Regions from separate parts of the Novosphingobium sp. TK71 genome, predicted to be linked through region 3. Evidence: riboswitches for the same ligand, from Rfam matches in the RefSeq annotation. Region 3 holds a riboswitch; each other region holds the start of a gene.
The links. A riboswitch is a leader RNA that binds a small molecule or an ion and turns the genes downstream of it on or off. The one in region 3 is predicted to bind cobalamin.
Positions count from the first base shown of each region.

Region 1: linked by a shared signal. The riboswitch ahead of ACXJ16_RS21105 (TonB-dependent receptor) and the one ahead of ACXJ16_RS22145 (hypothetical protein) in region 3 are both predicted to bind cobalamin.
Region 2: linked by a shared signal. The riboswitch ahead of ACXJ16_RS01090 (TonB-dependent receptor domain-containing protein) and the one ahead of ACXJ16_RS22145 (hypothetical protein) in region 3 are both predicted to bind cobalamin.
Region 4: linked by a shared signal. The riboswitch ahead of ACXJ16_RS19240 (ferredoxin-like domain-containing protein) and the one ahead of ACXJ16_RS22145 (hypothetical protein) in region 3 are both predicted to bind cobalamin.

Region 1 covers NZ_JBSZKA010000001.1:1,141,805-1,149,391, reverse strand. The annotation lists gene ACXJ16_RS21120 (cytochrome c biogenesis protein DipZ) at 1-709, shown strand, start outside; gene ACXJ16_RS21115 (hypothetical protein) at 746-1,000, opposite strand; gene ACXJ16_RS21110 (tRNA (cytidine(34)-2'-O)-methyltransferase) at 1,164-1,616, shown strand; cobalamin riboswitch at 1,761-2,003, shown strand; gene ACXJ16_RS21105 (TonB-dependent receptor) at 2,179-4,221, shown strand; gene ACXJ16_RS21100 (DUF2322 family protein) at 4,355-4,699, shown strand; gene ACXJ16_RS21095 (T6SS phospholipase effector Tle1-like catalytic domain-containing protein) at 4,915-7,587, shown strand, end outside.
Region 2 covers NZ_CM143962.1:254,903-262,489, reverse strand. The annotation lists gene ACXJ16_RS01110 (M3 family metallopeptidase) at 1-314, shown strand, start outside; gene ACXJ16_RS01105 (ABC transporter ATP-binding protein) at 387-1,166, opposite strand; gene ACXJ16_RS01100 (FecCD family ABC transporter permease) at 1,163-2,131, opposite strand; gene ACXJ16_RS01095 (ABC transporter substrate-binding protein) at 2,128-3,078, opposite strand; gene ACXJ16_RS01090 (TonB-dependent receptor domain-containing protein) at 3,075-4,934, opposite strand; cobalamin riboswitch at 5,010-5,210, opposite strand; gene ACXJ16_RS01085 (cell wall hydrolase) at 5,428-6,573, shown strand; gene ACXJ16_RS01080 (hypothetical protein) at 6,696-7,070, shown strand; gene mdh (malate dehydrogenase) at 7,446-7,587, shown strand, end outside.
Region 3 covers NZ_JBSZKA010000001.1:1,388,464-1,396,050, forward strand. The annotation lists gene prpC (bifunctional 2-methylcitrate synthase/citrate synthase) at 1-324, shown strand, start outside; gene prpB (methylisocitrate lyase) at 334-1,254, shown strand; gene ACXJ16_RS22140 (short-chain fatty acyl-CoA regulator family protein) at 1,458-2,858, shown strand; gene ACXJ16_RS22145 (hypothetical protein) at 2,843-3,442, opposite strand; cobalamin riboswitch at 3,583-3,824, opposite strand; gene ACXJ16_RS22150 (helix-turn-helix transcriptional regulator) at 3,987-4,907, opposite strand; gene ACXJ16_RS22155 (TonB-dependent receptor) at 5,180-7,183, shown strand; gene ACXJ16_RS22160 (PepSY-associated TM helix domain-containing protein) at 7,199-7,587, shown strand, end outside.
Region 4 covers NZ_JBSZKA010000001.1:659,968-667,554, forward strand. The annotation lists gene ACXJ16_RS19235 (YbhB/YbcL family Raf kinase inhibitor-like protein) at 1-58, opposite strand, end outside; cobalamin riboswitch at 324-552, shown strand; gene ACXJ16_RS19240 (ferredoxin-like domain-containing protein) at 790-1,929, shown strand; gene ACXJ16_RS19245 (precorrin-8X methylmutase) at 1,929-2,558, shown strand; gene ACXJ16_RS19250 (precorrin-2 C(20)-methyltransferase) at 2,555-3,280, shown strand; gene cobJ (precorrin-3B C(17)-methyltransferase) at 3,277-4,026, shown strand; gene ACXJ16_RS19260 (cobalt-precorrin-6A reductase) at 4,002-4,751, opposite strand; gene cbiE (precorrin-6y C5,15-methyltransferase (decarboxylating) subunit CbiE) at 4,750-5,958, shown strand; gene ACXJ16_RS19270 (cobalamin biosynthesis protein) at 5,955-6,320, shown strand; gene cobM (precorrin-4 C(11)-methyltransferase) at 6,317-7,102, shown strand; gene cobF (precorrin-6A synthase (deacetylating)) at 7,110-7,587, shown strand, end outside.

The DNA.
Region 1 (7,587 bases), 250 kb from region 3:
CGATCTCGGCATTTCCTATCCAGTGGCGCTCGATAACGATCGCGCGATCTGGCGCGCCTTCCAGAACCTCTATTGGCCCGCGCATTACTTCATCGATGGCAAGGGACGGATCCGCTATCATCATTTCGGCGAGGGGGATTACGCGGAATCCGAAAGGGTCATCCAGCGCCTGCTGGCCGAGAACGGCAATGCCCCGCCCAGCCTGGAGGTCGTGGCGGTCAAGGGCTCCGGCGTGGGCGAGGCGCCGCAGAAGGCCACCAATCGCTCGCCCGAAACCTATCTGGGCTATTCACGAGGCGAACGTTTCGCTTCGGCGGGCGGTTATGTGCCGGACCGGCCCCACAGCTATGTGCTGGGGCAGTTGCCCGGCCGCAATGACTGGGGAATTGCGGGATCGTGGACCGCCGGGCCGGAGTTCGTCTCGCTGGATGCGGCGGGCGGGCGTATCGCTTTCCGCTTCCATGCCCGCGATCTTCATCTCGTGCTGGGGCCGGGGCCGCAAGGACGCCCGGTCCGCTTCCGCGTCACCGTGGACGGCAAGGCTCCGGGCGGCGATCACGGCATGGACGCGGACGCGGCCGGGCAAGGCACCGTGACCACGCAGCGGCTCTATCAACTGGTTCGCCAGCAGGGCACCGTGACCGACCGGACCTTCACCATCGAGTTCCTCGATCCGGGCGTGCAGGCCTTCGCCTTCACGTTCGGCTGAGGAGGCGGCGCGCCGTTTCGGCCCGTCATGCGGGGCTCAGCCGTAGGAAGGATCTTCCAGCGCGTTCATCCAGGCGGGACATTCGTTCTCCACGCCGCCACGGAACGAAGCGCTGTTGAAGGACAGGAAATCGTGCGCGGCGTCGCGCGCGGTCATCGATGCGGGGATACGATAGCTGGCGGCAACCGCATCGCCGCAGGTTGCCGTCCATCCGGCGATATCCCGTTCGCGCTGCATCCAGAGCTGGACGAGCCAGAGGAAGTCGTGTCGCTTGTCCTGTATCGTGGGCATCCCTCGGTCCTTCAAGGTTTCGGATGCCCTAGGTTGCACAACGGCTTTATTCCCGCAATATCCGCCACTTGCGGCACAGGCCGGAAAGGGCGCCGCCCCGCCTCGTTATCCGGGAACTGCCGAAGGGCTTGCATGGCCGCTGTCTTGCCGCCAATCGGTCCGGATGCGTATTGCTCTATTCGAACCCGAGATTGCCGGAAACGTCGGCGCCGTGCTGAGGCTTGGCGCGTGCCTGGGCGCGAGCGTGGATATTATCGAGCCGATGGGCTTCGTATGGGACGATCGGCGCGTAAGGCGGGCTGCCATGGACTATATCGACCATGTCACGATTACACGACACGCCAGCTTCGATGCCTTCAGGGCCGATATCGGGCCGAGCAGACTGGTGCTGTTCACGACCAAGAGCAGCCATTCGGCTTATGAATTCGGATTCAGGGTAGACGATGTCCTGCTCTTCGGAAAGGAGAGCGCAGGGGTGCCCCCCTCAGTGGCGGATGTCTGTGATGCGCGCGTGCGCATACCGCTGCGGCCGGAGGTGCGCTCGCTGAATCTCGCCACGTCGGCCGCGCTCGCGCTTGGCGAAGCCCTTCGCCAGACCGCGACTTTGCCGGGGTGACGGTTACCCGGCCCGCTTTCCCGGCCCGCTTTCCCGGCGCAGCGGGCGAAAGCATCGCCGTAACAATACCTCACCTGCCATACACTCTTGAACACATTTCTTGCGTGGGTTAGCGGACTGCAACCGTTTCCTTCTTTCGAAGGCGGCGGGCAAGATCGCGCCGGTGCCTCGAAAGAGGCTTAATAGGGAACGCGGTGAGAGGGCTTCGGCCTTCGAATCCGAGGCTGTCCCTGCAACTGTAAGCGGTGAGCGCGATGCATATCGCGGCAGGCCAAGGAGCCTGGCCGCAGCCACTGGGCCGGACGCTAAATCCTGCGAGGCCTGGGAAGGCCGTGCATCAAGCGATGACCCGCAAGCCAGGAGACCTGCCGGCGTCTGGTCGCTCTCGCTTTGGTCCAGGGGATGGCCGAGGCCCGGTAATTTTTCCGTCTGAGCGACGAACGAGCGGTGGAAGCCGCATCGGTTCGTGTCGCGGTCGCCTCGGGCGTCCGGCCGATGGCGCGTGCCGACCGTCTTGGACGGCACGCTTCCACTCCCAGTCGCAGGCGCCGGGGGAATTGTAATGCAAATCAACACAAAGGCGGCATTCGCCCGCCTCGCCATGGGCGGGATCGTCGCGCTTGCCTCCGTTCCGGCTCTTGCCGGCGAAGTGGCTTCGGACGGGTCGGCTTCGGATGGCGGCAACAGCGAAATCCTGGTTTTCGGCCGGGGAGAGACCAAGATCGGCGAAGCCCATGCCGCCAGCGAAGGCAGCGTGGCAGGCTCCGACCTGCTGGTCCGTCCGCTGCTGCGCGTGGCCGAACTTCTCGAGGCTATTCCCGGCATGGTCGCCGCCCAGCATTCGGGCAGCGGCAAGGCGAACCAGTATTTCCTGCGCGGGTTCAACCTCGATCATGGTAGCGATTTCACGACCTATATCGACGGCGTGCAGATGAACCTGCGGACCCATGGTCATGGGCAGGGGTATCTCGATCTCAACGGTTTGATCCCGGAGATCGTTGCGCGTGAAGACTTCCGCAAAGGGCCTTATCGCGCGGACGGCGGCGATTTCGCCTTGGCGGGCACGGCCTACATGACGACGATCGCCGGCTTCGACCGCCCGTGGGTTTCGCTTGAGGGGGGCTCGTACAGCACCGGCCGTCTTGCAGCGGGCGGCACGATCAAAGGGCTTGGTTCCGGCGATCTTACGGTGGTGGGGCAGGCGAAGCGCTATGACGGGCCGTGGCAGCAGGAGGAGCACCTGCGCCATTATGCGGGCTTTGCGAAGTACAGCATGCCGCTGGGCGAAGGTGCGCTCCAGGCTTCGCTTCATGCCTACCACGCGACATGGCGTCCAACCGAGCAGATTCCCGAGCGGATCGTCGGTTCCGACATATGCGCCGACGTGTTCTGTTCGCCCGACCCGACGGCGCGCGGCAGGACCACGCGGTTCGTCGGCAATGTGGGGATCACGCAGGCGAGTTGGAGCGCCAACGTCTACGCCCAGTATTACGACTGGAACATGTATTCAAACCCGACTTATGTCGATCCCGACGGGACCAGCGCCCAGATCGACCAGTTCGACAAGCGCTGGGTTACCGGCCTCACGGCACGCAAGCACTGGAATCCGGCGCCGGAACTGGAACTCTCCGTCGGCACCGAGAACCGCTTCGACCATATCGGCAGCGTTGGCGTGAATCGCACGGAAAGTCGCGAATTCCTGTACTCGCTGGGCCGTTATCACGTCGAGGAACTTTCCGGTGCGATCCATGGTGAGGCAACCTGGCAGCCGTTGGCGGGCCTGCGCCTGACGGGCGGTCTGCGGGGCGACTACTATCACTATTCCGTGCGCGCCAGAAACGCAGCGGCGGAAGAGCTTGGTGAGGGAAGCGGGCACGATTCGATCGTTTCGCCCAAGTTCTCCGCGGCCTATGAAGTTACCCGGCAGTTCGAACTCTATGCCAACTGGGGGCGCGGATTCCACTCCAACGATGTGCGAGGGGCGGTGAATGCCGAAACGCCGGTGCCTGTTCTGGTACGCGGCACCGGCAAGGAGCTGGGCGCCCGTTTCCAGACGGACGGTTTCTCGCTGACAGGAACCTACTGGTGGCTCGACGTTGGAAGCGAACTGCGTTTCGTCGGTGATTCCAACGCGGTCGAGCCGACCGGCGCCAGCAAGCGTCATGGCTACGAACTTGTCGCTTTCTGGCGGCCGCTGCCCTGGCTTGCGCTTGATGGCAACTATACCGCCAGCCGTTCGCGATACGACAATGGCGACCGCATTCCCAACGCCTTCGAGAATGCAGCGTCGGCGGGGGCGTCCATCGTGCTGGACCCGTGGGAGACGAGCATCCGCATTCGCCATCTCGGCCCTTACCCTCTGGTCGAGGACAACAGCGTGCGGGACAGCGGCAGCACCGTAGTCAATGCCCGTGCCGCCTGGAAGGGAGGCCGGATCGAGATATATGGTGAAGTGCTCAACATCCTCGACAGTCGCGACAAGGACATTGCCTATTATTACCAATCCTACATTCCGGCTTACGATGCGGCAGGTCCCGTCGACGGGCGCTTGAGCAGGGTGATAGAGCCGCGCACCGTCAAGATCGGCGCGCGGTACACCTTCTGAGGACAGGGCGTGCCGCGGCCCTCATGCGCCGCGGCACTACTTGGTGGTTCTAGGTGGTGCTTCCGGGACCGATTGCGGTCATTCGAAGAAGGTGTAAGAGCGCCGCGAGTGCAGTGAATCAGGAACAAGAGACATGCTGGCGGCAATCGAACCGGGCGCGACCTTCAAGGACAATCTTCAGCTATTGCCGCCGATAGACGGCCTGGAACGCATCGACCTCGTCGATGATGCGGGGAACGTGGTGGCCTCCATATCGAACCAGCCGGGCAAGCAGGGTTCGCTCGCCGTCTACAACTACCTGAAGCAGCGGTTCGACCATCTGGATGCGGCTGCTGCCGAGCATGGCCTTGTGGTGTTCGCCGAACATACCGCGGATGCACGCGAGCGTCCCGGTGCACATCCGAATGTCGACCTTCTGCTGGATATCGCCGCACGCGGCGGCCGGCTGGGCATCGAGGTCATTCCGGCCGGGCATTGATCGCAGGTACGGGCGGGGGTTGGACCTGACGTTTCCCTTTGTGTGCAAATTATTCAGTAAGAATTGTTAATCATACGGATGGGATCTTAAGTATAGTTCCCATTCGATCGCGCGTTTACTGTTGTCTGCCCGCGTTGGAAATGTCACTCATTGTCGTGTGCGAAGCGGGGGCTTTGCAGATTGTCATTTCATGACAGCGATCGGGGGGCAGGAATGTGTCCAGCGCACCTACCGGAGAAGAAATCGCGCCGGAACGGCGTGCCGATGCGGCTGCGCCGCTTGCCGAGCCCAAGCGGATCGTCGTGTTCTCGGACGGCACGGGCAACAGCAGCCGCGCGTTGTTCCGCACCAACGTCTATCGCCTCTATGATGCGCTCGATCTGGGATCGAGGCCCGGCGGCCCCGATCAGATTGCCTATTACGACAATGGCGTAGGTACTTCGAGTTTTCGTTTCCTGGCGGTTCTGGGCGGCATTTTCGGCTTCGGGCTGAAGCGCAATCTTCTGCGGCTCTACGAATATGTCTGCCGCAACTACAATGGCCAGTATCCCGGAACGGACAAGGGCGACACGATCTATGCCTTTGGGTTCAGCCGGGGCGCGTTCACGATCCGGCTTCTCGTGGCGCTCATCTGCACGCAGGGCATCGTTCCTTATGAGGACGAGCGCGAACTGAAGCGCAATTGCGCCGATGCGGTGCGGCGCTTCCTGGGCGAGAATGCGCCGGACCTGTTCCCCTGGCTTTTCCAGACCGTCCGCTGGTTCAGGGACAGGATCATACAAGGCTGGCGCCGGTTGCGGGGGCAGGCTTTCAACCGTGAGGCGGAGAGTTTCCCGGACATCGAGTTCGTGGGCGTATGGGATACCGTGGCCGCCTATGGCGGGCCCATCGTGGAGATCACGCGCGGTATCGATCAGTACGTCTGGCCGCTCACCATGACCGATTACGAGTTGCATCGCCGGGTCAAGGTGGCACGGCATGCGCTGGCGCTCGATGATGAGCGGGACAGCTTCTGGCCGCTGCTCTGGGATGAAATCGCCGATCAGCGGGCGCATGCCGGCATCAATAAGGAGTGCAGGGACTGGAATGCGGCGGAGCGTCTGCGGGCCGGTTCGCGGTTGAAGCAGGTATGGTTCGCCGGCATGCATTCGGACGTGGGAGGAGGTTATCCCGATGACAGCCTCGCCTATGTGTCGCTCAAGTGGATGATCGACGAGATCAACGCCCTCGGGCCTGACCGGCTGGCGCTGATCCAGAGCGAGGAAGCCCGCATCCGCGCCTTTGCGAACCCGCTGGGGCCGATGCACGATTCCCGAAGCGGGCTTGCCGGATACTATCGCTACCAGCCGCGCAAGATCGCAGCCATGCTTCATCGCAGCATTGCCGATACCGTTGGCATGAACCAGACGCGGGTCCTGCGCGATCCGATCATCGGGGAAAAGCGCCATCGCCCGCAGGGCCTGTTGACGGCGTGCCATGTCCATCGCAGCGTGATCGAGCGGATCTGTCTCGGCAACGACAACTATGCGCCGATCGTGCTGCCTCGCAAGTTCGAGGTCGAGCCCCCCTATGCCCCTGCGGACAAGTCCGCGCTGGCCGCCGCGAGCCGCACTTTGCAGGAGCGGGACCGGGCAAAGGGGCGAGGCGAAATCCAGGAAAATGCCTGGGACAATGTCTGGCTGCGGCGGACCTGCTATTTCGCCGTTGTCCTGCTGACCGCGTTCCTGGCGCTCGCTCCGTTCTGGGGGGACGGGTCGGGCTTCACGCCGGGAATGGATTCGCGATGGGTGCTGAGCGACATTTTCGTGCTGGGGCGCAAGTTCGTGCCTTCCTGGCTCCTGGCATGGTACGATCCCTGGACCGCCAACTGGGCCTTGAGCCTTGTGATCCTGGGGCTCATCGGGCTGATAGCCAATGCGATGCGGGCGCTGGAGGCCGACCTCAGGGACCGTGTCCGCATTGCCTGGTGGGACGCGCTGGCCGGGCAGACACTCGAACGGTTCGAGCCCACGGCCCTGCGCGCGCTTCGCAACAGCCTCGGCTATCAGGCGGTGATGCAGTTCTGGAAATGGCGGGTCCTGCCGTTCCTGTTCGGTGTTTCGATCCTCCTGTGCGTACCTTGGCTCGTTCTCGTACTCTGGACGCAGACGAGCCTGATCGGGCTGGAACGCGGCGTGGCCTTCTGCAAGGAATCCGCCGAAAACGATACCCCAAAAGCCGTACTCAAAACGCGATCCGCTCCGCTGGCACTCGATCCCAAAAACCCCTGCCTGCCGTTCGCGCCGCTTGCAGCCGGGCGGGGGCAAGCATCGCCCGCGATACAAAGCAAGGCGGCAGTGGCGGCGCACGGCACCGTCATCAAAGGGCAGCGCTATTATGTCATCCTGACCTGGCCCGAACGGGGCGATCCGTGGCGGGACAAGACTCACCCTGTGGCTGCGGCAGGGCGCAACACTTTCGATTTTCCGTTTCCTGCGAATGTCGTGATGGCGGGCGGGGCGCCGCTGCGGCGCGTGGTCCTCGCGCGCTGGCTTGAGCCGCTGGTCGAGATTCGAGACTCGAAACCTGACCTGTCGCCCAGTGGCTATCGCCGCACGATCATGATCCAGCGGCTGACGCCTGTAGCGCCGGTCATCAAGGAAGCAGACGAGAGCGACAAGGGCCAGCGCAAACCGCCCGCAATCCGCTGGATGGGTTCCTTCGTTCCCACCATGAGCGGAACGGCCTGGATATTCCTCAACGACGCCGCGCTGCCGGAAGGCACGGGAGGCGCGACCTACTTCTATGCCAACAACAAGCGTACCTTCGACAATTCGCCCTCGGCAGGGGCCACGCTGTGGAAAGGGCCGGACTTCGAGCAGACCGCCCGCCAGTGCGAGGCGGCACTC
Region 2 (7,587 bases), on a different replicon from region 3:
TGGCCGCGACCGGGCTCAACACCGACCTGATCCCGCCGCGCTACAAGACGCCCTACTTCCGCCACATCTGGGATAACGGCTACGCGGCCGGATACTACTCGTACATCTGGACCGAGATGCTGGCACACGACGGCTGGGACTGGGTGGAAAAGCACGGCGGCATGACCCGCGCCAACGGCGACCACATCCGCAAGTCGTTCCTCGGCCAGGGCCACACCAAGGACTTCGCCCAGCTCTACCGCGACTTCACCGGGCACGACCCCAAGGTCGAACCGATGCTGGAAGCGCGCGGTCTGGCGCCGAAGGCCCAGTAACGCCGGGATAATCCATGCACGAAACGCCGCTCCGGAAACGGGGCGGCGTTTTTTGTTTCATTCCGACCCCGCCTAGAACTGCTGCCGGAAATCCACCGCCAGCGGTGCCGGCGCGCCGATCGAGAGGGCGCGTTCGCCGGGGTCGCCCAGCCAGTGCGCCGGGCAGTTCCACACGCGGCTGATGACCTCGCGCGAGAGGGCCATCTCGGGCGGGCCTTCGGCCTCCACCCGGCCCTTGGCCAGCACCAGCACCTGATCGGCATGGTTCATCGCCGTCGCCAGATCATGAAGCACGAGGACGACGCCCTTCCCGGCCCGCGCCTGCTGGCGGAAGCGCTGCATCAGCGCCGCACCGTGCGCAAGGTCGAGGCTGGCGAAAGGTTCGTCGGCAAGCAGCCAGCCGGGCTGGGTAGCCAGCACGCGGGCCATGAGCGCGCGGGCGCGTTCGCCGCCGGAAAGGGTGGAGACCGGACGGTGGCGCAAGTCCTGAAGGTCCATCGCGGCGATGGCGTCCTCGATCGCTTCCTGCGTCTCGGCGGCCGGAGCACCGCGCCATGGCAGGCGGCCGAGCGAGATCAGCACTTCGACAGAGACATCCCAGGCCACTTCCGGCGTCTGCGGCAGGTAGCCGATCCACTGCGCGCGCTGCGCCAGCGATACCGCGGAAAGCGCCCGCCCGCCCATCACGGCGCGGCCGCCATCGGGCTTGAGCAGCCCCGCGATCACGGAAAGCAGCGTGGACTTGCCCGCGCCGTTGGGCCCGCAGATCGCGGTTATCATGCCGCGGCGGCAGTTGAGCGAGACATCCTCCAGCCGCCCGGCGACAGTGACCTTGTCAGCGCCGAAGCTCATGCCACCATGCCCTGGCGCATCCTGAGCAGCAGGCGCAGGAAGAACGGCGCGCCCAGCAGGCTGAGCGCGATGCCGAGCCGCAGTTCGCCGCCGGTCAGCGGCAGGATGCGGCAGAGACAGTCGGCCATGAGCAGCAGCAAAGCGCCCGCCAGCGCGGAAGGCACGAGCAGCGAGGACGGCTTGCGGTCCGTCATCGGTCGCACGAGATGCGGCACCATCAGGCCGACGAAGCCGATGATGCCCGCCACCGCCACGCCCGAACCGACAATCAGGCCCACGCCCAGGATCATCAGCGCCTGAAGCCGCAGCGGCTCCACGCCGAGCGAGCGGGCGGCCATCTCCCCCAGGGTCATCGCATCGAGATCGCGCCCCGCGTAGATCAGCACGCCGATGCCGCCCAGGGTCAGCGGCATGGCAATCCAGACCTCCCGCCATGAACGGTCCGCCAGCGAGCCCATCATCCAGGTAACGATCTCGCTCATCGCGAAAGGCGACGGGGAGAGGCTGATGGCAAGGCTCATCAGTGCGCCGGCAAGACTGGAAACCATGAGCCCGGCCAGCGTGAACAACGCCACACCGCCGCCGCGCCCGGCGATCAGCGCCAGCAGGGTCATCGCCCCGCCCGCGCCGACCAGCGCGAAGACCGGCAGCATCCAAGGCGCCGAGGCATAGCCGGTCCAGAAGCTCAGCACCGCGCCCAGCGCCGCGCCGGGCGCTATGCCGAACAGGCCGGGGTCGGCAAGCGGATTGCGCAGGTAGCCCTGCATCGCCGCCCCCGCCGCGCCCAGCCCGGCGCCGAGCACCAGCGCCAATACCGCGCGCGGCAGTCGCAGCTGCACGAGGATGATCGATGCGTTCTGAAGTTCCGGGGAAAAAGGGTTGATCCAAACGCGGCCCGCCAGCAGCGACAAAGGCACCGCGACACAAAGCGCGAGAGCCAGCAGCAGGACAAAACGCAGGTTCATGGTCTGAGGGAAACAGTCCAATCGCCCAATGGCTCCGGCGAGGCCAGCGCCCGGCGCGCCGCCGCGAGTTCGTCGAGCGCACGCGGAATGGTTGGCCCCCCGCACCACAGGATGGAGCGGCTCAGCAAGAAACGCCGGGTACTGGTCAGCGCGGAAAGCGCCGGGTGATGCAGCATTCGGTCCTCCTCGGCGAGCGGATCGCCTACCGCGAAGACCACGCGCGGCGGGTCCGCCAGCACATGCTCCAAGGGCAGATAATCGGCCTGGGAGAGGCCGCGCGCGCCGGCAATATTCGTAAAGCCGGTGTGCTCCATCATGTCAACGATCAGGGTCCGGTCTCCGGCCACCAGTCCACCGGATTCCCACACCAGTGCAGGAATTTGCCGCATTCCGGCGGGCGGCGCGTTTCGGGCCACGGCCGCATCGATCCGCTGGACCAGCCGCTCGCCCCGTTCGGGATGCCCGGCCAGCCGTGCAAGCTGGCGCACCTGCTCGCGCGCGGCCCGAAGGTCGGAGGCTATCGGAACCTTGACCAGCTCGAACCCCAGCCGCCGGAACGCCGCCTCGCTTGCGGGATCGAGGAAGGCGCTGGCGACGACGACACGCGGGCCGATCCTCGCCACTTCCTCCACCGATCCCGAAACCGCCCGGAAGCGACGCGCCGCTTCCAACGGCATCGAACTGCTCTCGGGATCGTGGCTGTAGTTCGAGATCGCCAGCAACTGGCCCGGCCCTGTCACTTCGGCAAGGATCGCGTCCGTGCAGGGGTTGAGCGAGACGATCGTGGGATGACCACCGGCCTTCGCGGAACCGGGCGCGTCGGCCGCATCGCCGCCCCCGCATCCCGCCAGCACCGCCACCGGGCCGGCAAGAGCCAGCGCGGCGGCGAGCAGGCGGGCCTTGCGCCTTCCCCGTCCCGACCGTGTCAGGGAAAGCGCTCGGATCACATCTTCACCCGAACCCCGGCATAAGCCGCGCGGCCCGGCGTGCCGTATGTCCGCACCACTTCGTAGTGCTCGTCGAACAGGTTCTCGACCCGGCCATAAACCTGGATGTTCCGCGTCACGTCATAAGCCGTGCGCAGGCCCACCACGACATTGCCGCCAAGATAGTAGGTGTTCGCCACGTCGTCATAGCGCCCCCCGCCCACGCGCAAGTCCGCGCCGAGGCGGAAGCCGTCCGACCAGTGCTTGTCGAGGCTGGCGTAGAGGTTGGTCTTGGGACGGCGGGCGAGCCGGGCGCCGGTATCCTCGTTGGTAGCGTCGAGGTACGTGGCGGAAAGGCTCATGTCGAAGCCTTCCCAGTCGCGCACCTGCATGCCCAGTTCCACGCCCTTCGCGCGGGCGCGGCCGACATTGTAGTAGTTCCATTCGGCCAGATCGTAGTCGATCAGGTTTTTGGTCTTGCGGTCGAAATAGGTGACCGAGAACGTCCCGTGCCCTTCCGCGAAGGGCTGCTCGACGCCCACGTCCCACGACTTCGAAGTCTCGGGATCGAGCGCGCGGAAACCGCCATTGGTATAGAGCTGGTAAAGCGACGGCGCCTTGAAGCCCTCGCCATAGCTGGCGCGCAGGATCGGCGCGCTTTCGCCGCCGCCGATCACCCAGGCGCCATTGGCCGAGAACGTGGTCTTGTGGCCGAAGTCCGAATTGTCGTCGTAGCGCAGCCCGCCGTTCAGGGTCAGTCCGGTGACCGGACGCAGCGTCAGCATGCCGAAGTAGCTGTCGATCGAGGTCGAGTCCTTCGCGTAATCGCTCGAGAATTTCTGCTTCTCGGTCTCCGCGCCCAGCAGGATGCTGGCCATGTCGATCGGGCTGAAGGAAACCTGCCCCTCGAAGCGGTCCGCGCGGCCGTTGGTGGTGTAGGGACCGAAGACCGCGTCGTCCGAGATGCGGCGGGTGTCGGTGAGGCCGTAGCCCACGCGCGCGGTCAGGCGGCCGTCGAGCCCCTTGTAGCGAAGGTTCGCATAGCCCACCGTGTCGCGCTTCATACCCACGTTCAGGGCATCGGCGCCGGTGTTGTCGTAATCGTAGTTGGCCTTGGTCCAGTAGGTCCCGGCGTCGGCGGACAGGCCGCTCAGCAGTTCCACTTCGGCCCGGGCATTGGCGCTCTTGCTTTCGAAGCCGTCCTTCTCCTTGCCGCCGAGGCGCTCGTCGAAGGCGGAATAGCCGTCGCCCTTGAGCCAGTTGCCGCCCAGCGTCAGGCCGACCGGGCCCACCTTGCCCGCCGCCGAGGCGCCGAGCTGCTTCTGGTCGCGCCAGCCATATTCGGCCTGGCCGCGCGCGGTCCACTGCTCGGTCGGGCGCGCGGTGATGAGGTTGACGACGCCGCCGATGGCGCGGCTGCCCCAGAGCACGCCGGAAGAGCCGCGCACCACTTCGATACGGTCGAACTGGCCGACGGTCAGGCTGCCGAAGTCGAAGCCGCCGCCGACATCGCCCGGATCGTTAATGCGCACACCGTCGATCAGCACGAGGCTCTGCGCATTCTCGGCGCCCCGGATGAACACGCTGGCGGGCTGGCCGAAGCCGCCGGACTGGGTGAAGGTCACGCCCGGCAGGCGGGCCAGCACATCGGTGGCGGTGACCGCCTGGGTACGCTCGATATCCTCGCGGGTGACGACCGAGACCGACTGGCCGATCTCGCTCACCGGGGTCTCGGTGCGGGTCGCGGTGACGACGATGCCGTCCGCTGCGATGCTATCGTTTGCGGCTTCGTCCGCCAGCGCGGGAGTGGCGACGGACAGGGCCGTCCCCAGCAGAAACAGATACTTCACGGTAATTCCTCCAACCTTGAACGACATTGCCGTCCATGGCGGAGACGCGCGCCTTTCCTCATGCGCGCGTGCTCGCTGCATGCCGGGACACCCCGCCCGGCTGCGGAACGACCGTCAAGGGCAGGTCTCCTGGCTTCCGGATCGCCGCGCCGCCTCCGCCTTCCCGGTTTGACCCAGTGGCATCGCGTGGAGGGGGCGCTCCCCGGTCACAGTTGCGGGGGCAGCTTCGGGCTTTCGCCGAAATTCCCACCAGGTTCCAATCCTGGGGCCCGGCTCCGGGCCACCCATGACGTCGCTTGCGCCGATACTGTCCGGCGCGAGGATTGGCAAGCAGGGCCGGTAAAGGCCGCGCCAGGTATCGCCGCCGGGAAAACCGGAAGATTCTCTTAAGCCATTAAGGCTATCGGCAGGGCCTGTACCGCTTCGGGACGTGCCGATCTGCAGGGATGCCGCGCGCCGCAAAGCGGGTTAGGCGCAAGATGCGCCCGTCCCCCGAAAGGACGCGCCGAGAGGACTATTCGTGACCGCTGCCGCCCTTCCTGCCTGCCTCGAACCCTGGGAAGCGCGTCCCCGCGATTTCCGCGGGCACTTCGCGCGCGGCGGCCGGCGACATGTCGCACGCCGCGCGCGCCGGCGCTGGTCGCTGGGTTTCGCCGCACTGGCCGCCGTGGCACTGCCCGCCTTCGCCTCGCCGGGTTCCTGGCAGCAATTCTCCATCGCCGATGCGCGGTCCCCCGAACAGACGGTCCTGCCGATGCCCTTCGAGCAGGCCGGAGCCAGCTTCCCCGGTTCGGCCTTCTACTATCTCGATGCCGAAGAGCCTGTGCTCAGGATCGGCGAAGGCATTCATTCCGATGCCGATGACGGCGTGACCGGCCCCGGCCCGGTCGCCCGCGCGCTGCGCATCGACAATTCCGGGGTGGACCGCAGCCGCGCGCTCCAGTGCCTGACCGCCGCAATCTACTACGAAGCCGCCAGCGAGCCGGATGCCGGCCAGCGCGCGGTGGCGCAGGTCGTACTCAACCGGCTGGCCCATCCCGCCTATCCCAAGACCGTCTGCGGCGTGGTCTACCAGGGCTCCGAACGCTCGACCGGCTGCCAGTTCTCCTTCACCTGCGACGGGTCGCTGGCACGCGCGCCGCAGCGCTTCTTCTGGCAGCGTGCGCAGGAAGTCGCCCGCGCGGCGCTTTCGGGCTACGTCTACGCGCCGGTCGGCCTGGCCACCCATTACCACACCGTCCAGGTCAATCCCTACTGGGCGCCGAGCCTCCATTATCTCTCGACGATCGGCGCCCACCGCTTCTATGCCCTGAGCGGACCGGCGGGGAGCCCTTCGGCCTTCCGCTTCGCCTACTTCGGCGGGGAGCCGCTCGCCGCGCCGCATCGCCATGACGATTCCGCCGCCAGCGCGGTGGCCAACGCCGCGCTGGACCCGCTCGCGGTGCAGCGCGCCTTCGAGGCGGCAACCCCGATCCGGCCGGACACCGCCATCCAGCCCGCCTCCGCTCCGGCCACCCTCGTGCAGGCCGCCGTCCCCGCCTATGCCAGCGACGTGCGCGAACGGGGCGGCGAGGCGCTATACCGGGCGAGGAACCTGCCCGAGGCCCATGGGATCAGGCCCGAGTATGCCAATTCCGGGCGCTGGATCGGGCAACCGGTTCAGTAAACCTCCCGATTCCCCTCTCAAGGTTTCGGCAACCATACGCCCTCATTAAGGCTTAGCGCCTGCAATCCTATAACGGGGTCGCGGCACCACCCCCTAACGCCGAAGACAAGAGGCCCGATACCATGGCAATCCGCTTCTCCGCCGCCAAAGGCGGGACGTGTCCTGTGATCGTGCGAGCGCTGTGTCCATCCGTGCCGCTCGGCGCGGTCAACGACAACGGCACTCGTCGCCGAACGCGCCGGCAGCGGACGGAGGGGCACGCCACCGCGCAGCAGCAGGATGCGGCCACCCTGGCCGCGAACGAGCGCATCTTCGCCGAAGCCTTGCGCCATTTCGCCCGCCACGGCCTGTCCGCCGCCTCCCATGCCCGCGCCAATGCCGCCGCCGCGCGCCTCGCGGGGGACATCGCGGCCTGCGACTGGTGGATCGCCATCTGCCGGCAGCTCGATCACCGCATGGCCGAAGCCTTCGCCAGACGGCTCACCACGAACGCCTGACAGTCTCGCCGCCGCCGCCGTGACTCGCGACCGCCTGCCCTTCCTCCAAGGCGACTCGCCCTCCCCGACGCTTGCCTGTCATACCGCCGTGCGAGACACTTGGATGCAATCTGCGCCCGCCGGGTTGCGCAAAACAGGCTCCGAACCCCGCTTCCCGGGCCCGTTTTCCGCGCATTCCCGCCCACTATTGCAATTGCGAACTATTATCAGTAAAAACTGCCCCACCAGCCCTTTGCGCGGGCTTTTCACGGTTGCAATGTCGGTTTGAGGGGCGTAGGTCGCCCCTCGTTGAACACCGGCACCTGCCTTTAGCGGGACACAGCAGGCCGCCTTTTCGTCCGTCGATCCCGCCTCTGGGAAGGACAAGCAAGCATCATGGCTCGTAAGAAGATTGCCCTCATCGGCGCCGGCAACATCGGCGGCACCCTCGCGCACCTCGCCGCGCAGAAGGAACTGGGCGACATCGTCCTCTTCGACGTCGCAGAAGGCCTGCCGCAGGGCAAGGCGCTCGACCTGT
Region 3 (7,587 bases):
AAGCGTGTGGCGAAGTCGCTCGCCGACGAAGCGGGAGCGCAGCGCCAGTTCTCGGTCGCCGAACGCATCGAGAGCGTGATGTGGGACGCCAAGCGCATGTTCCCGAACCTCGATTGGTTCTCGGCCGTCTCCTACAATCTGATGGGCGTGCCGACGGCGATGTTCACGCCGCTTTTCGTCATCGCCCGCACCTCAGGCTGGGCCGCGCACGTCATCGAGCAGCGCCAGGACAACAAGATCATCCGCCCCTCGGCCAACTACACCGGCCCGGAAAACCTCACATTCGTGCCGCTTGCGCAGCGCAATGAGCCCCGCGCGGCCTAAGGAGTACCCATGCCCTATCTGATTGCAGACGAACTGCCCCGCGAAAGCGCCGGCAAACGCTTCCGCGAGGCCCTCGCCCGCCCCGGCATCTACAAACTTCCCGGCGCCCATAACGGACAGGCGGCGATCCAGGCGAAGCAGGCCGGCTTCGACGGCCTCTACCTCTCCGGCGCGGCCATGACCGCCTCGATGGGGCTGCCGGATCTCGGCATCATCACCGTGGATGAAGTGGCCTTCTTCATCCGCCAGATCGTGCGCTCCTCCGCCCTCCCGCTGCTGGTCGACGGCGATACCGGCTACGGCGAAGCGCTCAACGTCATGCACATGGTCCGCACGTTCGAGGAAGCCGGGGCCGGCGCGGTTCATCTGGAGGACCAGATTTTGCCGAAGAAGTGCGGTCATCTCAACGGCAAGAACCTGGTTCCCGGTCATGACATGGCCGCCAAGGTCGCGGCCGCGAAGAAGGCGAGCCGGGACATCGTCATCGTCGCCCGCACCGACGCGGCCGGCGTGGAAGGCTTCGACGCCGCCGTCGAGCGCGCAAAGCTCTACGTGGAAGCCGGCGCCGACGCGATCTTCCCCGAAGCCCTCGTCACGCGCGAGATGTTCACGAAGTTTGCCGAGGCCATGCCGGGCGTGCCGCTCCTCGCCAACATGACCGAGTTCGGCAAGACCCCGTTCTACACCGCCGACGAATTCGCGGCGATGGGCTACAAGATGGTGATCTGGCCGGTCTCGTCGCTGCGCGTCGCCAACAAGGCGCAGGCACGGCTCTACGCGGCCATCGCCAAGGACGGCGGAACCCATGCCATGGTCGACGCCATGCAAACCCGCGCCGAACTCTACGAGACGATCGGCCTCCACGACTATGAAGCGCTCGACGCCTCGATCGTGAAGACAATCGTTCCCGAAGCGTTACCGGCAAGCTGATCCTCCATCAGCTCTCCGGTCGCCCGCCCGGCGTTCTCGCAAACTGGCTGCGAGGATGCCGGGCGGTATCGCATTCCTCTTGATCTCGCCCGAATGATTTGCAACATCCGCATGAACGAAATAGCGATAAAACGCAGATTTGCGAAGTTTTGCGAACGGTTTAGGCGCAATCTGCAAATCTTGCGAACGACGGGCAAGAGCTGATGCGGAAGATGTTCATGGGCGTGCGGCTGCGGCGCCTTCGCGAAGAGCGCAAGCTCAAGCAGGTGGAGCTTGCCTCCGCGCTCGATATCTCGCCGAGCTACCTCAACCAGCTCGAACAGAACCAGCGGCCCCTCACCGTACCGGTCCTGCTGAAGCTGAACTCGGTTTTCGGGATCGATGTCCAGCTCTTCTCGGAGGACGAGGAAGCCCGCCTCGTCACGGACCTTCGCGAAGCGTTGACGGACAGTGCGGAGCCGATCTCGCTTGCCGAGATCAAGGAACTGGCCGCCAATATGCCTGCCGTGGGGCGGACCCTGGTCGCGCTCCACCGCCGCCAGCGCGAGATGAGCGAACGCAGCGAAGCCATGGCCGCACAGCTAGGCGATGACTGGATCACACCGGGCCCTGCGCGCATGCCGTTCGAGCAGGTGCGCGACTTCTTCTATGCCCGCCACAACCACGTCGAATTGCTGGATGAGGCAGCCGAACGCATCTACCGTGAAGCGGGCCTAAGCCCGCGCTCGGTCTATGCCGGCCTTATCGAACGTTTGCGCGGGCAGCACGGCATCCAGATCGTCTGGAGCGAGACCGAAAGCGCCCAGCGCCGCTACGATCATACGCATCGCACACTCCATCTCTCCGCTCATCTCAAGCAGGGTCAACAGGCCTTCCAGATGGCCACCCAACTCGCCTTTCTGGAACTGAAGGACGAAATCGACCGCCTTGCCGACGATGCAATCCTGGCCGGCGAGGAAGCCAGGCGGCTCGCGCGGATCGGGCTCGCCAACTACTTCGCGGGCGCCCTCATCCTGCCGTACGGCGCGTTTCTCGCAGCGGCGGAAGAAGAAGCCTACGACATCGAACGTCTGGGCCGGAGATTTGGCGTGGGCTTCGAGACGATCTGCCACCGCCTTTCGACCCTGCAGCGAGCGGATGCACGGGGCGTTCCGTTCTTTTTCGTGCGCGTCGATCGCGCCGGCAACATTTCCAAGCGGCAGTCGGCGACCGACTTTCACTTCTCCCGCGTGGGCGGTTCGTGCCCGCTTTGGAACGTCTACGAAGCGTTCACGCAGCCCGGCCGGGTTCTGACGCAGATCGCCCAGATGCCGGACGGGCGGACATACCTGTGGATCGCCCGCACGGTGGGTTCGGGCAATGCCGGCTATGGTGTTCCCGGCAAGACTTTCGCCGTCGGGCTTGGCTGCGATATCCGCCATGCCTCCCGTCTGATCTACGCGCGCGGCCTCGATCTCTCCGATCCAGCGGCCGCAACCCGGATCGGAGCCGGCTGTAAGGTCTGCGAACGGCCGGCGTGCCCGCAGCGGGCTTTCCCTCCGATCGGCAAGCCCATCGCGGTGGACGAGAACCGCAGGACTCTGGTTCCTTACTCGGCAGAGTGAGGACGTATCGGCTCCAACTCCTGCAAATCGGAATTGCGCCAGACGCTGATGCGGCTCGGCGCGGCCAGCAGCGCCTCGACGAATGCGACATCGTAGGTCGGGACGGAGACAAGCTGACCTCGCTTGATCAGGACATTGCCTGATTGGGTGAGGCGGCCGTCTTTCGTCCAGCGTAGCCGCTCGCTGCTGGAGATGGGCAATACATCCATCAGCAACCGAGGCGTCAAAGGACGCCGCGCAATGGTCGTCAACTCAAGGACGATACGGCTCCAGCCATAGTCCAGCCTCATGGCATCGACTTCTCGAAAGCGCAGTCGATCGGTCCCATCGATCCAGCTCGACCTGCCGCACCGGTTGGATATGGCCAAAACCGCTCGGCGTGCCTCGGCTTTGCGCAAGCTGAGCCCTAGCATTTTGTTGAACGGACCACCAAAATCGAGCTCGAGGCCGACCTCGCCGATATGCCGACCTATCGCGTGTCGCATCGCACAGGCTGCAGGGTCCTGCTCGATCCGCTGCAGCAACTTTTTCAATTCCGAGCCGCCTGGCTCGCGATCATTCAAACTGGCCAAAGCCCCGTTCATCGTCACCTCTTGCACGCCAATCCGCCGGGTGCCCGTGCAGAGCGTCCCGACACGACCTGCCACTCCACGCAAACGAAGTGCCATGCCCAGTAGTGCCGCTCAGACGAGAAGTCCGTGCCCGGCCATCCCCTGGACCAGACAAGTGCGACCAGACGCCGGCAGGTCTCCTGGCTCGCGGGTCAATGCATCGATGAACGGCCTTCCCAGGCCTCGCAGGAGTTAGCGTCCGGCCCAGTGGCTGCGGCGCGGTCCTTGCCATGCCGCGATGAACATCGCGCTCGCCGCTTACAGTTGCAGGGACAGCCTCGGACTAGAGCGCGAAATGCCCTCACCGTGTTCCCTATTAAGCCTCGATCGAGGCACCGGCGCGATTTGCCCAACCGCCCATCGGGGCGAAGGAGCGACTTTTGCTAACTCGCCATTTGTGGCTCCGCAAGGGACATCGGCAGGGAAAGGGGCATTTGCCTAAGTTGCCGGCTAAATCGAAGCCGCAAGTTGTGCCGAAGGAGGCCTTGGGCCTACCGAAATGAACGACGTCCAACCTTCAGCGGTGATCGATTTCACGCCAAGCCTTGGGCGACATACCATAATGGCGACGAAACAGGCGTGCGAAGTGGCTGGGATTTGAATATCCGACCTGCAAGGAGGCCTCCATCACGGGCTTGCCCTGCTGGAGCAGCTCAAGCCCGGCTTCGATCCGCATGCGCTGAAGATCGCCGTTCACCGGCAGCCCGAAACGCGCGCGGTATCCTTCCTTCAGCCTACGCGTGTTGAGGGCAAAGGTACGGGCTAACTCCGCGATCGACCATGGATGGGCGAGATCCTCCAACATGGCCTGGCGCGCCGCATCGAGCCGGGTGTCAGTCAATGACGGAACATCGCGTGGCACCGCTAAGGATGGATCCCGGATGATTGCGCTGGTCACTTCAAACAGGGAAAGCGCAAGCGCTTCCATGCGCAAATCCGCAGCTGGTGCAGCAAAGGCAAGTTCGAACAGCGACTGCGCATCGCCGAGCAGTTCGGAAGGTGCGGCGCCTTTGCCCAACCAGAAACCTGGACAAGAGGCGTGGTGCAACGGATGTCGATGATCGACGCTGTCGAATGTCGCAAGCGCACCGATGCGCTCCAGGAACTCGATAGACAAGCGCAGCTCCACGACCCGAAATGGCGCCGATCCTTTAGCCGTGGCGATGCCCGTCACGGTATCGCGGGCAAAGGACACGTAGAAGTTTCCGGCCAGATAAGGGGCCGCCGGAAGCCGGGTTCCCTGCCGGTCCACCTGCCCTTCCCCCTCACCGGACAGCAGCACGACGATTGCAAGGCATGGCTGCGTCGTTGCCGAGACCGGCGAAGCGCCGCGCGCATCGAGTTCGAATACGGAAAGGTCGAAGCCCGGGCGAATGCTGAGGCGTACGCCTCGCCCTGCCGGCGCTCTCGTCCCATCGAAATGAGCCTCCGGCGCCATACCAACCGCACAGGGCAACTGAGATCCCGCTTGCGCCAGAGGGCGTTCAGACAAACTGAGGCGGGGCTTGATGGGATGTGGCATGCGCTCATTGAACGCTATTGATAATCACAGTCAATAAAGTTCCGATTGCGTTGGTTTACGTTCCGATCGCGGGCGCGAGCGATACGTCACTGCAGTTAGGGCCAAGCAAGCAGCGGGGGGCGAGACCGACCGTTCGGAGGGAATTCCCACCGGCCTCTCGATCGCCAGCTTTTTGATCGGGGTCCAACTTGAACACACGGCATACATCGATTTCGTCGGCCCTTCTGGCCGGAGCCGCTCTGTGGAGCGTAAGCGCACAGGCGCAGGAAGAGTCTGGCGATGAGAAAGGAAATGACCAGATCGTCGTAACGGCTGGCAAGCGGCCGCAGTCACTCGCAAGTGTCGATGGCCAGGTCGCAATCGCAACTCCGGCGGCGCTCGATCCACGCGGGTTCCAGGGCGTGGAGCAACTCGATCGCCTCTTCGCGGACCTTTCCATCCGCGCCCGCTCGAGCCGTACATTCGCCAACGTCACGATCCGTGGGCAGTCCTCGGTGGACTTCTACAATCCCTCGACCCAGCTTTACGTCGACGGGTTGCCGCAGGATCAGGCGCTGTTCTTCCAGTTGCTGCCGGTGGGCCTCGATCGCGTAGAAGTGCTCTATGGCCCGCAGGGCACGCTATACGGACGCGGCGCCGTGGGCGGCGTGATCAACGTCGTGACGCAAAAGCCCGACAACGATCTCCATGTGCAGGCCGTGGCCGCATTGACCAAGCTTGGCGAGACGGAGCAAGCCCGCGTGAGCGCCCCGATCGTGAAGGACGCGCTCTATGCCGATATGCTCTACGCAAACCGCCGCGAGGAAGGCGAACTTCGCGGCATGACCAGCGGCGATCAGCTTGGCGGATCCAGGACGGAAACCGGCCGGGTTCGCCTGCGCTACGCGCCCACCGGCGGCAAGGTGGACCTGATGTTCTCCTGGCAGCGCAGCACGGTGCGATCGGATGAGGAATACTTCGTACTGGAGCCGCTGTTCGATCAGCGCCGTGCACTGGAAATGCCCTCGCATTACCGGCTCCGTACCGACAGCTACGGCCTGACGGCGGCCTTCGATCTCGGCTTTGCCACGCTGACGGCATTGACCGGCTATCAGGATCGCGACCTCGATCGCACCGTCTTCGGCAGCTACACCCCGGAAACGCAGCGCACGTTCAGTCAGGAACTGCGCCTCTCGTCCAAGGGCGGTGGGCCGGTGGATTATGTCGCGGGCCTCTATTTCGAGGACTTGCGTTTCCGCCGCGTCGTGCCCGCCTACGATCTGGGATCGCACCAGAAGGTCCGCACTTATGCCGCTTTCGGCGAAGTGACCTGGCACGTGACCGACCGGCTCGATATCACACCGGGGCTGCGCCTGAGCCGCGAGGAAACCGACGCCGACACCTATTACGGCAGCATCGCGCTGGACAACCAGACCGGCAAGACCAGCGTTCTGCCCAAGCTGTCCATCGGCTATCAGGCCAGCGATGCGCTGCGGCTCTACGGCGTCTTCTCGACGGGATTCAAGGCCGGTGGCTTCACTCGCGCGGTAACGCCGGCGACCATTGCCTACAGCTACGCCCCACAGCACAGCTACAACTACGAGCTGGGTGGCCGCCTTCGCAGCCATGGTGGTCGCTACGAGGCAAGCCTGGCGGCGTATTACATCCTCAGCACCGACTTCCAGCTCTCGGTCGGCCCTGCCGATGGAATGTACTTGCAGAATGTCGGCAAAGTGAAAAGCAAGGGCATCAACCTTAACGCCCGCGCAGAACCGCTGGACGGCCTCCGCCTGACGCTTTCCGCGGCGCTCAACGACAGCTGGTTCAGCCGTTACGACAATGCGCTGAACCCTGGCGTCGATCTGAGCGGCAACACAATGCCTTACAGCCCTTCCGGCATGGTCAATGCCAATGTGCAGTACGATATCCGCCTGCCCGGCCATGCAGGAACCGTAAGTCCGCACGGCGGCGTCAGCGTAATCGGCAAGACATGGTTCGATGAGGCCAACAGTATCGCGCAGCCGCGCTATTCCCTGATCGATGCTGGGCTGCGCTGGCAGACCGGCATGGGCGTCGCGGTCGATCTCTATGGCGATAACCTCACGGACAAGCGCTATGCCGTTTATGCTTTCAACGCCGGGCAGGGGATCGGCAATGCCTATCAGCTTGGACGGGGCCGCGAACTGGGCGTACGCCTCAGCCTGAACTACTGACGGTCGCCCACGTCCATGAACATGTCACCGGCAGCCTTGCGACGATGGTCGGGCCTGCATCGTTGGTCTTCGCTCGCCTGCGCGGGTTTCCTCCTGATGCTTTGCGCGACAGGGTTGCCGCTGATCTTTCATGATGAGATCGATCGCTGGCTGGAGCCCACGAGCACCGCACAACTTGCCGAGCCCCGCCCGCTTGACGAACTGGTCGCGGCCGGGCGCCAAGTGCATCCCAAAAGGGTCGTGCAGTTCGTCGTCTGGGAGCCGGAAACACCCGATCGGCTGACCCTGTCGATGGGGACCAGCGCCACGGCCTATCCCTCGACCAACGTCAACGTCGTGATCGACAAAGCTTCCGGCCTGCCGATTGATGAGAGTGCCGGCGGCGGTGTGATGGACTGGGTGCT
Region 4 (7,587 bases), 730 kb from region 3:
GTCCCGCGCGGAAGTTGTGAAACAGGGCGCCAAGCCATTGAGGGACATGTTCGAGCATGGGATTCTCCTTCGTCTCGGTGTGCAACGTCCGGACCCGACCTGAGGTTTCGTCACCATCGGCGATGACTTCCGGGTTTCGCAGATCATGACGCCTGCGCCGTCAGCCGCATTGATCGGGCGCAATCGGGGATCGGGCGCAATCGGGCCGCCCGGTATCGCACGCTGCCGTGCGATATCGCCGGGATGCGCTTGCAGGGCTGCGCTGGCGATTGGCATCGATCCCGTTTTGGGTTAGGCGGCACCTGCAAGCCGGATTTCGTCCGGCCTGCAACGATCGCGCGGGTGCCTTTCGGGGCTGAAATGGGAATGCGGTGCGGAGGAAACTCCCATTCCGCAGCTGTCCCTGCAACTGTAAGCGGCGAGCGAGATGCCGGGGCTCCCTCAACGGAGCCGGCCACTGGATGAAGGCGCCCATCGGCGCCGGTTCCGGGAAGGCCGCGTATCGAGCTTTGACCCGTGAGCCAGGAGACCTGCCGGCGCGTCGGTCGCTCTTGCCATGGTCCAGGGAAAGGCCAAGGCTCGGTACTCCGCGTGAGCGACGAACCTGTGCGGCTGGGGCTGCATCGGTGTGCAGGGATGGCGTATGTCGCGCCCGCCTGTCGTTGCGCACGGACCGACTTCGTCGGCAAGCCCCGGTCATCGTCGCCGCGCGCGGTTGAAAGCGTTTATGCGCGTCTCGTCGAAGCGTGCCTTGTTGAAAATCCTGCGGTCCCGCCCGGATCGCCGCACATGAGCGACTTTGCCGTGCGTGGCTGGTGCCCCAGTGCCTGGCGCCCGATGATGGCGGGCGACGGGCTGATCGTGCGCGTGCGGCCGCGCCTTGGGCGCCTGTCACGCGCGCAGGCGCTGGCGCTCTGCGCGCTGGCCCGCGAATACGGCAGCGGGGCGATCGACCTCAGCCGCCGTGCCAATCTCCAGATCCGGGGTGTGACCGAAGCCGGTTGGGCGGCCCTGCTGGAGCAGTTGGTGGCGCTGGAACTGGTGGATGCCCGGCCCGATACCGAAAACCGCCGCAATATCCTTGTAGCGCCGGACTGGACGGCGGGGGATGACACGTTCCGGATCGCCGGGGCGCTGGCCAGTGCGCAGGTTCGCCTGCCGGAACTGCCGGGAAAGATGGGTTTCGCCGTGGACGCCGGAGCCGCGCCGATTCTGGGCGGGAGCCCTGCGGACTTTCGGATCGAACGGGCCGAAGGCGGCGGGCTCATCCTGCGCGCGGATGGCCGGGCGCTGGGGATTCCCGTTGCCGTGGACGAAGCGGTAGGCGCGCTGGTCGAACTGGCGGAATGGTTTGTCGCCTCCGGCGGGATCGCATCCGGCAGGATGGCGCGGCACCGTGCCGAGCTGCCGGGCTGGGCCAGGGGATGGGTCTCTCCCGCATCGCCGCGTCCGGTCATCGGCCCCGGTGCCCATGCCATGGGCCATGCCTGCGGCGCCGCTTTCGGCAGCGTGGAGGCGGCGGCGCTGGCCTCGCTCGTCACACGTTCCGGGGCGGCGGCCTTGCGGATCACCCCGTGGCGGGTGCTTCTTCTGGAAGGCGCGAACCCGCTCCCCGATCCTGTCGGGGATGGCTTTGTCAGCGATCCTGCCGATCCGGCCATGCGCGTGGACGCCTGCCCCGGAGCACCGCTGTGCCCGCAGGCGACCGTGGCGACGCGGCCGCTGGCCTTGCGGCTGGCCGCGCACGTTCCGGGCCGCCTTCACGTCTCCGGCTGCGCCAAGGGCTGTGCGCGTTCCGCCCCTGCAAGCGTCACGCTGACCGGGCGAAACGGCCGCTTCGACCTTTCCATCGATGCCGCTGCCGGAGACCCGCCATGCCGGTCCGGCCTCGATCTCCCACAACTGCTCGCCCATTTCGGAGCCGAATGATGCCTCATCTTTATGAAACCGATGGCGCGGCGATCTACCGCCAGTCTTTCGCGACCATCCGTGCCGAGGCCGATCTCCAGCGTTTCACGCGTGAGGAAGAGCGTATCGCGGTGCGCATGATCCATGCCTCGGGCATGGTCGAACTGGCCGCTCATATACGGTTCTCCGCGGGCTTCGCCGAAGCCGCGATCGCGGCTGCAGCGCGCGGGGCTCCGGTGCTCTGCGATGCGCGCATGGTGACGGAAGGCATCACCAGATCGCGCCTTCCCGCCGGCAATCCGGTGATCTGCACGCTGCACGACCCGGCGGTTCCCGATCTGGCGAAAGCCATGTCCAACACGCGCTCGGCCGCGGCGCTCGAACTGTGGCGGCCGCATCTGCAGGGGGCGCTGGTGGCGATCGGCAATGCGCCGACAGCGCTGTTCCATTTGCTGAACATGCTGGAAGACCCCGCCTGTCCGCGCCCGGCGGCGATCATAGGGTGTCCGGTCGGCTTTGTCGGCGCGGTGGAGTCCAAGGCCGCGCTGTGGGAGGCGATGCCGGTGCCCTGCTGCATCGTCGAGGGGCGGCTGGGCGGCAGCGCCATCACCGTGGCCGCGATCAACGCCATCGGGAGCAGCGCGGAATGAAGCCGGGCACCGTTCACGGCGTGGGTCTTGGCCCCGGCGCGCAGGACCTGCTGAGCGTTCGCGCCGACCGTCTGGTGCGCGAGGCAAGGCATGTCGCCTATTTCCGCAAGTCCGGCCGCCCCGGGCAGGCGCGCAGGATTGTCGAGGGGATGCTGCGCGAAGACGTTGTGGAATTCGCGATGGAGTATCCGGTCACGACGGAAATCCCGCTGTCCGACCCGCGCTACAACGCCTGCCTTTCCGAGTTCTACGAACATTGCGCGGGCCATGTCGCGCGGCTGGCCGGTGCGGGCGAGGATGTCGTGGTCCTGTGCGAGGGCGACCCGTTCTTCTACGGCTCGTTCATGCACCTCTACACCCGCCTGTCGGGCTCGGTGCCGACACGAGTGGTTCCCGGGATCACCGGGATGTCCGGCGCGTGGACTGCCAGCGGCGCGCCGATGACCTGGGGAGACGACGTGCTCACCGTTCTGATGGCCACGCTGCCCGAGGACGATCTGGTAAGGCGCATTCGCGATACCGATGCCCTGGTCGTCATGAAGATCGGTCGCAATCTCGACAAGCTGCGGCGCGCGGTGGCCGCCGCCGGGCGCGAGGGAGAGGCCTGGCTGGTGGAACATGCGGCCATGGCGGAGCAACGCGTTACGCCGCTGTGCGAGGCGCAGGCCGTGACGCCCTATTTCTCGATCCTGCTGATCCACGGGCAGGGCCGCCGGCCATGAGCGGCTGGATCGCGATTGCGGGCATCGGTCCGGGCGATGCCGCGCTGGTGACGCCAGAAGTCTCGCAGGCGCTGGCGGAGGCTACCGACATCGTCGGCTATGCCCCATACGTTTCGCGCGTCCCCGCGCGGGCAGGGCTGACGCTTCACGCCAGCGACAACCGGGTGGAGCTGGAGCGCGCCGCCCATGCCCTGGAGATGGCGGCGAGTGGGCGGCGGGTCGTGGTGGTGTCGTCGGGCGATCCGGGGGTGTTCGCAATGGCCTCCGCCGTGTTCGAGGCGCTGGAGGCGGGGCCTGCCGCGCACCGCGAACTCGATATACGGGTGCTGCCGGGGATTACCGCGATGCTGGCGGCCAGCGCCCGGGCGGGCGCGCCGCTGGGCCACGATTTCTGCGCCATCAACCTCTCCGACAATCTCAAGCCCTGGGCCCTGATCGAGCGGCGGCTGCGCCTTGCGGCAGAGGCGGACTTTGCGATGGCGTTCTACAATCCCCGCTCGAAGGCGCGACCGCACGGGTTTGCGCGCGTCCTTGAAGTCCTGCGCGAGACATGCGGAGCGGACCGGCTGATCCTGTTCGCGCGCGCAGTCTCCACGCCGGAGGAGGAAATGCGTGTCGTCACGCTGGGCGAGGCCCGGCCGGAAATGGCGGACATGCGCACCATGGTGATCCTCGGTTCCAGCCGGACCCGGCTGGTCGAGCGGCCGGGAAGGCCGATCCTCTACACGCCGAGGTCGGCGGCATGACCAAGCCAGCGCAGCACCTCGCCGGGGTGGTGAACCGTCTTGCCCCGGGCGGGCGCTGGGCGGTCGATCATGAGCACGGGCACGCCGAGGCGGCGCGCGGCGATGAGCTTGGCCTCCGCCCCGGTGCCCCCGGCATTCTTGCAGACGATCAGGTCGATGGCATGGTCCCGCAGCAGGCGCGTGTCGGCCTCGGCGGTGAAGGGGCCGCGATCGACCACCAGATGATGGTCGGGAAGCGCGGGCGCCTGTTCCGGGCGGTCCACGAAGCGCAGCAGGTAGTGGTGCTGACCCTGCACCGCGAAAGCGTTCACATGCATCCGGCCGAGTGCCAGCATGACCCTGCGCGGCGGCCCGGCAAGCGCCGAAACGGCGGCCTCGATATCGGCCGCATGCTGCCAGCGGTCGCCTCGGGCGGGTTGCCACGGTGGGCGGGTGAGCCGGATGTGCGGTGTTGCGGTGTTCTGGGCGGCGGCCAGCGCGTGCGCGCTCATGGTCGCGGCGAACGGATGCGTGGCATCTACCAGATGGGTGACCCGGTGTTCCCGCAAATAGCGTTCCAGCCCTTCGATGCCGCCGAAACCGCCGATACGCACCGGCACCGGCTGCGCCTTCGGCCGTTCGACGCGCCCCGCATAGCTCAGTGTCGCGGTGAGCCCGCGCTCCGCCAGGGAGGCGACCAGCGCGCTGGCTTCCGTCGTCCCGCCGAGAACCAGGATATGGGAAATGCCGGAAACTCCTGAACAGCCATGGCTTACCATTGTCGGCATGGGTGAGGACGGGCTTTCCGGTCTCTCCGATGCAAGCCGCGAGGCACTGGCCGGTGCCGAACTGGTGACCGGCGCCGCACGCCACCTCGGGCTCCTGCCCGCCTCTACAGGTGAGCGGATGACGTGGCCAGTGCCCTTCGCCGATGGACTGGAACCGCTGCTGGCCCATCGCGGCAGGCGCGTGGTCATGCTGGTATCGGGCGATCCGTTCTGGTTCGGCGCGGGCAGTGTCGTGACCCGGCATCTGCGACGGGACGAATGGACCGCGCATCCCGCACCTTCGGTCTTTGCGCTGGCCGCCTCGCGGCTTGGCTGGCCGATCGAGGGCACGGCCTGCCTCGGCCTTCACGCGGCGCCGCTTGGCCGCCTGCGCCGCCACATCGCACCGGGGCGAAGGGCGCTGGTTTTGGTTCGTGACGGCGCGGCGGCGGTGGCGGTGGCCCGTTATCTCGCGGAACTGGGCTTCGGAGCTTCGGAGCTTTCCGTGCTCGAAGCGCTGGGCGGCCCGCGCGAGCGCATACGCCATTCGGCCGCGGAAGAGCTTGACTTTGCCGATATCGCGCACCCCGTGGCGCTGGGTATCCGTTTTGCCGGAAACGGCGCGGTTCTGCCCTGCGGCACCGGCCTGCCGGACGACTGGTTCGCGCATGACGGACAGATCAGCAAGCGCCCGGTGCGGGCCCTCACGCTTTCGGCGCTGGCGCCGCGTCAGGGCGAGACCCTGTGGGATATCGGCACCGGCTCGGGGTCCATTGCGATAGAGTGGCTGCTTGCGCACCCGGACATGCAGGCCATCGCCTTCGAGAGCGACCCCGCGCGTGCGGCGCGGGCGCGGGCCAATGCGGCGGCGCTGGGGGCTGATCGGCTGTCCGTGGTGGAAGGCCGCGCGCCTGCCGTGCTGGCCGGGCAGGCCGCGCCCGATGCGGTGTTCATCGGCGGCGGGCTCTGTGCGGAGCTTCTGGAATGTCTCTGGACCGTGCTGAGGCCGGGCGCGCGTCTCGTCGCCAATGCCGTCACGCTGGAATCGGAGGCGTTGCTGGCGCAATGGCACGGGGCGAGGGGAGGCAGCCTCATGCGGATCGAACTGTCCGAAGCGGCGCCGCTGGGCGCGAAGCGCGGCTGGAGGGCAAGCTATCCGATCGTCCAGTGGAGCGTGGTGCTGTGATCGTGGCTGGTTTCGGATTTCGCGCGGGCGCGAACCTCGTCTCTCTGGAGCGCGCGCTGGAAGGGGCCTGCGCAGGCCTGCCGCCGATTGCGGCGCTGGCCGCCCCGTGCGACAAGGCCCCGCAGCTCAAGGCGCTGGCCGACCGTCTCGGCCTGCCGCTGCTGGCCATCGATGCCGAGCGGCTCCGCGCCGCATCCACGATCACCCGCTCCGCCGCAAGCCTTGCCGCGCGGGGAACCGGCAGCGTGGCCGAAGCTGCCGCGCTTGCCGCCTGCGGTCCGGCCGCGAGGCTGCTCGCCCCCCGCCACGTTTCATCTGACCGCATGGCGACTTGCGCCATCGCCGAGGGAGTTCAACCATGACCGTTCATTTCATCGGAGCCGGTCCCGGCGCGCCCGACCTGTTGACGCTGCGCGGGCGAGATCTGATCGCGGCGAGCCCGGTGTGCCTCTATGCCGGTTCGCTCGTGCCTGCCGCCATCCTCGACCATTGCCCGCCGGGCGCGCGCATCGTGAACACCGCTTCGATGGCGCTGGACGAGATCGTGGCCGCGATCCGCGAAGCCCATGACGCGGGGCAGGACGTGGCGCGGCTCCATTCGGGCGACCTGTCGATCTGGTCGGCCATGGGGGAGCAGGTCAGGCGGCTGCGGGCGCTGGGCATTCCGTTCACGGTGACCCCCGGCGTTCCGGCATTCGCGGCGGCGGCGGCGGCGCTGGAGGCCGAATTGACGGTGCCCGCGCTGGCCCAGTCGCTGGTCCTTACCCGCACGCCCGGGCGGGCGAGCGCCATGCCCGAGGCCGAGTGCCTGACACGGTTCGCCGCGACCGGCGCGACGCTGGCGATTCACCTGTCGATCCACAATCTCGGGCAGGTGGTGCGGGATCTGCTCCCCGCTTACGGCGCGGATTGCCCGGTCGCCGTAGTGTGGCGGGCAAGCTGGCCGGACGAGCGTGTCGTGCGTGCCAGCCTCGGTTCGGTGGAAGCCGCGGTGGCGGGCAGCATGGAGCGGACGGCGCTGATCCTCGTGGGCAAGGCGCTGGGGCAGGGCGTGTCCGGCGAGAGCAGCCTCTATGCCGCAGGTTACGACCGCCGGTTCCGCCCGCAAACGGCCGAATCCCGCTTCGCCGGGCTGGAAGAGTGACGGCCGCGTGATCGACCTTCATCTCATCGGGATCGGCACCGGCAATCCCGATCACTTGACCTTGGCGGCGGTGAAGGCACTGAACCAGGCGGACCTGATCCTGTTGCCGCGTAAGGGCGAACGCAAGTCGGACCTGCTGGACCTGCGCCGCGCGATCTGCGGTGCCGTGCTGACGCAGCCCGTGCGCATCGCCGAATTCGATCTGCCGGAACGCTCGCCAATGCCGCCCTACCTTGAGGCGGTGGGAGACTGGCATGGCGCAATCGCCCGCGTCTGGGCCGATCAGATCGGTGCGCATCTGCCGCAGGGCGGCAAGCTGGCGCTGCTGGTCTGGGGAGATCCCTCTCTTTACGACAGCACGCTGCGGATCGCGGGCCTGCTCGCGGAGGGCGGAATGGCCCTGCGCACGCAGGTCGTGCCGGGCATAACCAGCATCCAGGCACTGACGGCGGCGCATTGCATCCCGCTCAACACTCTGGGTTCAC